Regions from separate parts of the Pseudomonas sp. G7(2022) genome, predicted to be linked through region 3. Evidence: predicted binding sites of a transcription regulator. Region 3 holds the regulator's gene; each other region holds the start of a gene.
What was found. Region 3 encodes FliA, which starts transcription of late flagellar genes. Its sites were predicted from a motif close to CTAAAGTTTNNNNNNNNNNNGCCGNTAA; they were not measured.
Positions count from the first base shown of each region.

Region 1 (2,200 bases), 1.3 Mb from region 3:
CGGAGAGCTTGTCGATCTGTTGCAAGCTGCCGTCGATGTTGACCTGGCCCTGTTGAGCCTGGGCTTCTGCGTCACGCATTTCGCTGGCGGCATGTTCGGCGTTCTTCGCCACATCTTGCACGCCGTAGGTGACTTCGTTGATGGCGGTCGCCACCAGCTCCATCTGCTGCGACTGTTGCTGGCTGCGCTGCTGGGCCTGGGTTGCGTCGTTGCCCAGCTCCCGCGACGACTCGCCCAGCGCGCTGGCGGACACCTGCAAATCGCCGATGACCCGGCGCAGCTTGGCAGTGAAGGCATTGAAGTGATGCGCCAGTTGCGTGACTTCGTCCTGGCCATGGGTATCGAGGCTGCGGGTCAGGTCGCTTTCGCCGCTGGCGATGTTGGCCATGGCGTTCACGGTTTCCTGCAAGGGGCGGACAATGCTGCGGGCAATCAGGATCACCAGCACGCCCATGATCAGTGCGATGACCAGCCCTACAACGGACGCCTTGATCACCTGGCCCTGAAACTCGGCCTGCACATCGTCGACGTAGACGCCGGAACCCAGCACCCAGCCCCATGGCTCGAACAGTTTCACGTAGGAGGTCTTGGCCACCGGCTCGCTGGCACCGGGTTTCGGCCAACGGTAATCGACCATGCCGGCGCCCTTGGCCCTGGCGATGGCAACCATTTCGTTGAACACCGCAAAACCGTCCGGATCGCGAATCGCCGAGAGGTTCTGGCCTTCAAGCTTGGGATTGGTCGGGTGCATGACCATCACGGGGGTGAGGTCGTTGATCCAGAAGTAGTCGTTCTGATCGTAGCGCAGGCCGCGAATCGCGGTCAGCGCCTGTTTCTGGGCGGCGTCGCGGGTCAGGGTCCCCGCCGCTTCCAAGCCTTGGTAGTAGGCCAGCAATCCACTGGCGGTCTGCACCACATGCTGGGTTTTCTGGGCCTTGGCGTGATACAGGTCATCGTGGATCTGCTTGAGCATCAACAGGCCCAGGGTCAGCAGCATGACCACCGCCACAATCAAGATGAGCCACAAGCGTCGGCTGATCGACACACTGCGCAAGCTGTTCATAACGCTGTCACTCCGGTTTTTTTTCTTGTAATAAATCACCGCCAGCATCCAAGCACGTTTCCGTGCCCGGGCATACGCGACCCAAGTCGTAGAGCGCGGCAGCGCTATTACGGCTTGTCTGATAGGATTTCGGCCCCGTGCGTGAAAACCTGAATCCAAGTTGCCATTTCACGGAATTTTGACCGTTTCGTGTGGATCCTTGGCGCGCGGAATCGGTACAGCGACAAACAGCTACGCTGAACGCAGTGAACGTAAAAAAATACTATCGGGGCATGCCTGAGCGCATCGCTCTTTGGGGGATTGATGGACCTTTGGACCGCCTTGCAGGCACTGATTCTTGGAGTTGTAGAAGGGCTGACGGAGTTTTTGCCCATTTCCAGTACCGGACACCAGATCATTGTTGCCGACTTGCTCGATTTCGGAGGCGAGCGAGCGATGGCGTTCAACATCATCATTCAGCTTGGCGCGATTCTCGCAGTGGTCTGGGAATTTCGACGCAAGATTCTCGACGTGGTCATCGGCTTGCCGACTCAGCCGAGCGCCCGGCGCTTTACCGCCAACCTGCTGATCGCCTTCCTGCCCGCCGTGGTGCTCGGCGTGATCTTTGCCGATCTGATTCACAAATACCTGTTCAACCCGATCACCGTGGCCGCGGCGCTGGTGGTGGGCGGGATCGTGATGTTGTGGGCCGAGCAGCGTCAGCATGAAGTTCACGCTGAAACGGTCGACGAAATTCGCTGGACGGATGCGCTGAAGATCGGCTTCGCCCAGTGCCTGGCGATGATCCCCGGCACCTCGCGCTCCGGCTCGACCATCATCGGTGGCCTGTTGTTTGGCCTGTCGCGCAAGACCGCCACCGAGTTTTCGTTCTTTCTGGCGATGCCGACCATGGTCGGTGCGGCGGTGTATTCGGGCTACAAGTATCGCCACCTGTTCGTGCCGGCCGACTTTCCGGTGTTCGCCATCGGTTTCGTCACGGCGTTCATATTCGCCATGATCGCGGTGCGTGGCTTGCTGAAATTCATTGCCAGCCACAGTTACGCGGCATTCGCCTGGTACCGGATCGTGTTCGGTCTGTTGATTCTGGCGACCTGGCAGTTCGGCTGGGTGGACTGGGCGGCGGCCAGGGCATGAGTG
Region 1 is NZ_CP109659.1:3,024,449-3,026,648, forward strand. It holds gene NE357_RS13670 (methyl-accepting chemotaxis protein) at 1-1,063, opposite strand, end outside; gene NE357_RS13675 (undecaprenyl-diphosphate phosphatase) at 1,367-2,197, shown strand; gene NE357_RS13680 (DUF1294 domain-containing protein) at 2,194-2,200, shown strand, end outside.
Region 1: a site for FliA is predicted at 1,190-1,217, ahead of NE357_RS13670 (methyl-accepting chemotaxis protein). Genes of this name have one in related genera too.

Region 2 (2,200 bases), 2.0 Mb from region 3:
GTCTTCGGACTTGTCGCTCCAGAAGCGGCCTTTACCCGGTGGTTTCGCCAGACCGTTGATCACCGGGACCGCTTGATCCAGCGCCTGTACGCCGGCCGGCGCCACCAGCCACTGGTTCTTTTCGTCCAGCAGCGCCAGCGAGCCGGTCTGGCCGATGCGGAAGCGCTTGAGGTTGTCGAACTGGGCGTTCTGCGCGTCGGTGTAATCGAAACCGACGAACAACACCGCGATCACCTTGCCGCTGCTGTCGCGCACCGGGGTGTACTGAGTCATGTAGGAACGATCAAACAGCAGCGCGCGACCGACGTAGCCCTGCCCCGCCATCAACTTTGCGTAGGCCGGGTGAGCGTGATCAAGCAAGGTGCCGATGGCGCGGCTGCCGTCCTGCTTGGTCAGCGAGGTGCTGACCCGCACGAAGTCTTCGCCGCTGCGCACAAACAGCGTGGCAACGCCCGCCGTCATCTGCTTGAATTCGTCGACTTCCTTGAAGTTGTTGTTCAACACTTCGCTACCCAGGTGCAGGCCCGGGGTCTGGGTGCCCGCCACGCTGACCGGCTCGTCCGGGTGAATGCTCAGGCCCGCGCTGAAGCGCTTCTCGAACAGCCCGCTGAGGCGCTGGGTGCTTTCACGCAGCGTGCCGTGGAAGGTACTCAACTGGTCGGCGAGCAGGCGGGCTTCGCTGGCCAGGTGTTCTTCACGGGTGGCGAGGTTGGCGGTATCCAGCGAACGCAGGGCGAACACCGTACTGCCGCTGATGACTATCGCCAGTATCACGGCGAGCGCGAGGCCCAGCTGCGAGGCGATCCGAGCGCGAGGTTGAGACATGGACAGCTCCTGGCCGAGTCTGCGGATCCTCCCTGATCGCGGCTCGGAAAATTCTAATAATGGGGGTGATGCGTGGAACCGGCACGACGGTTCCACTTGGACATATTCGGCGGTAAACGCGAATACTTGAGCGCACAGCAGGGGTATGGCCCCGGGCCTGCATTGTGGCGGCTCGAACGTTTCAGCTCAAGCGCGCGACCTGCGGCAGCACCATGGCGTGGACTTCGCCTTGCAGGAAGTCGCTGAGTCGGCGCAAACGTTCACCTCCCGGACGGGTCTTTGGCCACACCAGGTAATAATTCAGTCCGCTGGCAACGGCCGTTGGCCACGGCAGACTCAGGCGCCCTTGCGCGACATCCTCGGCCACCATCAGCAGATCGCCCATGGAAACCCCATAGCCACGGGCGGCCGCAATCATCCCGAGTTCCAGGGTATCGAACACCTGCCCGCCCTTGAGCGACACCTGATCGGACAACCCCATGTGCTCCAGCCAGCTGCGCCAGTCGCGACGATCCGGGGTCGGGTGCAGCAATTCGGTGGCGGCCAGTCGCGCCACATCCCAGGGCTGGTCATTGAGCAGGTTGGGCGCCCCGACCGGGATCAGTTCTTCCGGGAACAACAAACTGGCCTCCCAGTCCGGCGGAAAATGCCCGTCGCTCAACAGCACCGCGCAATCGAAAGGCTCGTTGTTGAAGTCCACCGAGTCCACGTCCATCCAGGCACTGGTCAGCTGCACCTCGTTACCCGGCTGCAAATGGCGGAAGCGACTGAGCCGCGCCAGCAGCCAGCGCATGGTCAGGGTCGATGGGGCTTTCATGCGCAGGATGTCATCTTCGGCACGCAACGTATTGCAGGCTCGCTCAAGCGCCGCAAAACCTTCACGGATGCCGGGCAACAGCAGGCGCGCCGATTCGGTCAGTTGCAGATTGCGTCCGCTGCGATGGAACAGCCGGCAGGCGAAGTGCTCTTCGAGCGTGCGGATATGCCGGCTGACCGCACTCTGCGTAATCGAAAGCTCTTCGGCTGCGCGGGTGAACGAGCTGTGGCGTGCCGCCGCTTCGAATGCGCGCAGGGCATACAAGGGTGGAAGACGACGGGACATGCACAGCACTCCAATGGCGGGATTGCGCCAACTTAGCAGAATCGCGGCAGGATGAGTTTTAATCATGCCACCCATCCTTTTTATCCCTTTGTGCAACCTGCGCCAAACCCTGAGAATCGACTGTCTCTTGCTCCCTCTTTTATAAGGATGTGAACACCATGCAGCGTCCTGTGCATAACGAACTCTGGGCCATCCTGCGGCTGGCGGGGCCGTTGATCGCCTCGCAGTTGGCGCACATGCTGATGGTGCTGACCGACACCCTGATGATGGCGC
Region 2 is NZ_CP109659.1:6,109,470-6,111,669, forward strand. It holds gene NE357_RS28090 (methyl-accepting chemotaxis protein) at 1-825, opposite strand, end outside; gene NE357_RS28095 (LysR substrate-binding domain-containing protein) at 1,007-1,927, opposite strand; gene NE357_RS28100 (NorM family multidrug efflux MATE transporter) at 2,086-2,200, shown strand, end outside.
Region 2: a site for FliA is predicted at 929-956, ahead of NE357_RS28090 (methyl-accepting chemotaxis protein). Genes of this name have one in related genera too.

Region 3 (2,200 bases):
CACCTGAGCCCGGCCCAGCATGCCGGTCTGATTCAGGCGTTCAGCGACATCGGCGACAATCTCGACGTGCTGGTGATCGACACCGCTGCGGGTATTGGTGACTCGGTAGTCAGTTTTGTTCGCGCAGCCCAGGAAGTGTTGCTGGTGGTCTGCGACGAGCCGACCTCGATCACCGACGCCTACGCGCTGATCAAGCTGCTCAACCGCGATTACGGCATGAACCGCTTCCGCGTCCTGGCCAACATGGCCCAGAGCCCGCAGGAAGGTCGCAATCTGTTTGCCAAGTTGACCAAGGTCACGGATCGCTTCCTCGACGTCGCCTTACAATACGTCGGTGCGGTGCCTTACGACGAGAGCGTGCGCAAGGCGGTGCAGAAGCAGCGTGCGGTCTATGAAGCCTTCCCGCGTTCCAAGTGCGCACTGGCATTCAAGGCGATCGCGCAAAAGGTCGATACCTGGCCGCTGCCCGCCAACCCGCGCGGCCACCTCGAATTTTTCGTCGAGCGCCTCGTGCAGCAAACGGCAGGACCTGTGCTATGACCGCCAGCGGTATGAATCTTTACAAGAAGTCGGCGCGTGACGCGCAGTACGAGCTGATCGAGCGTTACGCGCCGCTGGTCAAACGCATTGCCTACCACTTGCTGGCGCGATTGCCGGCCAGTGTGCAGGTCGAGGACCTGATTCAGGCCGGGATGATCGGCCTGCTCGAAGTCTCGACCAAATACGACGCCAGCAAGGGCGCCAGTTTCGAAACGTACGCGGGCATCCGGATCCGTGGCGCGATGCTCGATGAAGTGCGCAAGGGGGACTGGGCACCGCGCTCGGTTCACCGCAACACCCGAATGGTCAGCGATGCGATTCGCTCGATTGAAGCTAAAACCGGACGTGACGCTAAAGATCACGAGGTTGCGGCCGAACTCCAATTGAGTCTCGACGATTACTACGGGATTTTGAATGACACCCTGGGCAGCCGACTGTTCAGTTTCGACGACCTGTTGCAGGACGGCGAACATGAAGGGCTGCACGAGGATGGCGCCAGTGCTCATCTTGAGCCGTCGCGTGACCTGGAAGACGAGCGCTTCCAGGCGGCGCTGGCGGACGCGATTGCCAATTTGCCGGAGCGTGAGCGACTGGTGTTGGCGCTGTACTACGACGAAGAACTGAACCTCAAGGAAATCGGTGAAGTCCTTGGCGTCAGTGAATCGCGGGTCAGCCAGTTACACAGCCAGTGCGCGGCCCGTTTGCGGGGGCGTTTGGGAGAGTGGCGAGCGCGCTGAAGGCAGTGTGGGGACACTGCGAACGAGGCTGGTGCGGTGGTGAACGGCACCGGTCTTGCTCTGTTGTGCTCCAGACAGTCGTCGAGTGCTTTGCCGGATTGATTGAAATGGCGCGTCCAGGTGCTGGGCGCGTTTAAGACTGCTTGGAGGTCGAATTGAACAAAGACATGAAAATCCTCATCGTTGATGACTTCTCAACGATGCGGCGGATCATCAAGAACCTGTTGCGTGACCTCGGGTTCACCAACACCGTTGAAGCCGACGATGGCACCACCGCCATTCCGGTGCTCAACAGCGGCAGCATCGACTTTCTGGTGACCGACTGGAACATGCCCGGCATGACCGGTATCGACCTGCTGCGTCACGTGCGCGCCGACGAAAAACTCAAGCACCTGCCAGTGCTGATGGTGACCGCTGAAGCCAAGCGCGAGCAGATCATCGAAGCGGCCCAGGCCGGCGTTAACGGCTACGTGGTCAAACCTTTCACGGCTCAGGCGCTGAAAGAAAAAATCGAGAAGATTTTCGAACGCATCGGCTGATGACGCGCGGGGGAGCTATGGAGCATAAAGAATCTTCACAGGGCGACTTTGAGTCGACCCTGAAAAAACACGCGGTCGAACTGGTCGAAAGCCTTGAAAAGGGCAGGTTCGGCGACGCTGTGCAACTGATCCATGAGCTCAATCAGACCCGTGACCGTGGCCTGTACCAGGAAGTGGGCAAGCTCACGCGTGAACTGCACAGTGCGATCGTCAACTTCCAGATCGATCCGCACATGCCGCAGGCCGAGGAAGTGTCGCAGATCACTGATGCGACCGAGCGTCTGGGCTATGTGGTCAAGCTGACCGAAGCCGCGGCCAACCGCACCATGGATCTGGTGGAAAGCGCGACCCCTGTGGTCAATGGTCTGGCTGACGAAGCCCAGG
Region 3 is NZ_CP109659.1:1,769,123-1,771,322, forward strand. It holds gene fleN (flagellar synthesis regulator FleN) at 1-540, shown strand, start outside; gene fliA (RNA polymerase sigma factor FliA) at 537-1,277, shown strand; gene NE357_RS07995 (chemotaxis response regulator CheY) at 1,445-1,816, shown strand; gene NE357_RS08000 (protein phosphatase CheZ) at 1,834-2,200, shown strand, end outside.

Region 4 (2,200 bases), 2.9 Mb from region 3:
CCTTGGGTGGCGGATGGATCTCTTCCCAGTTCATGTTGACGATACGTTCCACCGAGCGCACCAGGAAACCCTGGGTCTTGGTGTTGTATTCCGTGATGATCACGAACGGACTGTTCTTGTCTTTCAACGCCCCGGAGCCGGTCGCCATTGCCAGATCAAGGATCGGAATGGTCGCCCCCCGGATATTCGCCACCCCGCACACGACAGGACTGGACTTGGGCATCAGCGTCAGTTGCGGGCATTGCAGCACTTCCCGAACCTTGAACACGTTGATCCCGTAGAGCTGCTGGCCGTCGAGACGGAACAACAGCAGCTCCAGGCGATTCTGCCCTACCAGTTGCGTGCGCTGGTTCACCGAATCCATTACACCAGCCATGCCCAGACTCCTACACCAACGCCAAGTGTTGTTGCGACGCACATTCATTGCTAAACGGCACGGCGCTTGCTTTTTAACTCGTATGAACATTCAAACGACATTTTTCCGACGCCTGACATCCCCTATCCGCAGAGGACTTTGCGCGGCGTCCGCCGTTTGCCTGTTTTTTGCGGGCAGCCCTGCCAGTGCTGATGCGGTTACCTTGCCTGACATGCTTATCGGCGTCACTCAGGGCTTTCTTGAATTCACCGTAGAAGACTATCTGGCTACCAGTCAAACGGAAGGCCGTTACGAAATCGAGGTCAAGCAGCTCGATCCGCGCATGCGCATGCCTATGTGCGACAAGGAATTGACAGCCTCCCTGGAGAGTCCGGGGCGTCCTTTGGGTCGTGTGACCGTCAAGGTCCGCTGTGAAGGCGCGTCTCCCTGGACAGTGTTCGTGCCCGCTCAAGTCCGCCTGTTTCGCGAGGTCGTGACCACCACTCGCCCCCTCAAGCGCGCGGGGATAATCGAGCCTCAGGACGTGACGCTGCGCGAGCATGACGTCAGCCAGATCAATCAGGGTTTCCTGACGTCGGTAGACGAAGCCATCGGGCAAAAACTGACCCGACCAACGGTCGCCGACCAGGTGCTGACCCTGGTGCACATGGAACAGGCAGAAGTCGTTCGCAAAGGCGATCAGGTGGTGATTACTGCCCGCAGCGGCACGCTCGCCGTGCGCATGCCCGGAGAAGCCCTGTCCAACGGCGGCCTGAAAGAACAGATTCGCGTGAAAAACCTCAACTCCCAGCGGGTCATCAAGGCGCAGGTCATGGCGCCGGGCCAGGTGGAAGTGGCCATGTAAAACAGGCAAGGAGAAAACTGGCGCCGACCCCGGCTGTTCCCTAAACTGTGCCGCAGCAGGATCTGTGCGGCGCATGCAGGCTCATTGGTAAAAGAGCCTAAAGTTTTCCAGGGGATGGCCGAGAACATGGCAAGCGTCCAAATTCCCAGAGGTTTTTAACATGGTCATCGATTTCAGCCGTTTGAACAGCTCCTCGTCACTTACGGGCAGTACACGTACCAGCGCGCCCAAGGAAACCGCCGAAACCGGCACTTCCGCGCCGCTGAATACCCCGGCCGAACAGGCCAGTACCGCAAAAAGCGGGGAATCGGTACACCTCAGCAATGAGGCTCAACAGTTGCAGAAGGTCACTGACAAGCTGCGCGATCAGCCTGCAGTCGACAAAGCCCGCGTGGCCGAGTTGAAAGCAGCGATTGCCGATGGCAGCTATAAAGTCGACAGCAACCGTGTAGCCAGCAAACTGCTCAACTTCGAAGCCCAGCGCTAGGCCTCGGCCTGCGCCAGGCTTTTGGACGCTTAAAACCCAAGGCCAGCCATGCACGACACTAATTTATTGCAACTGATCACCGACGACTTTGCTCCAGCTCAACAACTGCTGGAGTTACTGCATACCGAGTCCCTCGCCTTGCACGGTCGCGACATGCCACTGCTGGAAGAAATTCTGGCACGCAAACAGGCATTGATCATTCTGCTCGAACAGCATGGCCGCAAACGCAGCGAAATCCTCGCCAGTCTCAACCTGTCGCTCGACCGCCAGGGTCTCGAACAACTGGCCAGCCAGTCGAGCATCGGCGAGCAATTGCTGAGCCAGAGCGATGTACTGACCGACCTGATCGCCCAGTGCCAGGCGGCCAACGCCAGAAACGGCCAATCGATCGTGATGCAGCAGGCCGCCACGGCCAATCAGCTGAAAATCCTTACCGGCGGCGAGCCTCCTGCGCTCTACGACGCCAGCGGCACCTTCTCCAAACTGCAGAAAC
Region 4 is NZ_CP109659.1:4,676,070-4,678,269, forward strand. It holds gene NE357_RS21295 (chemotaxis protein CheV) at 1-376, opposite strand, end outside; gene flgA (flagellar basal body P-ring formation chaperone FlgA) at 459-1,220, shown strand; gene flgM (flagellar biosynthesis anti-sigma factor FlgM) at 1,381-1,707, shown strand; gene NE357_RS21310 (flagella synthesis protein FlgN) at 1,756-2,200, shown strand, end outside.
Region 4: a site for FliA is predicted at 1,318-1,345, ahead of flgM (flagellar biosynthesis anti-sigma factor FlgM). Genes of this name have one in related genera too.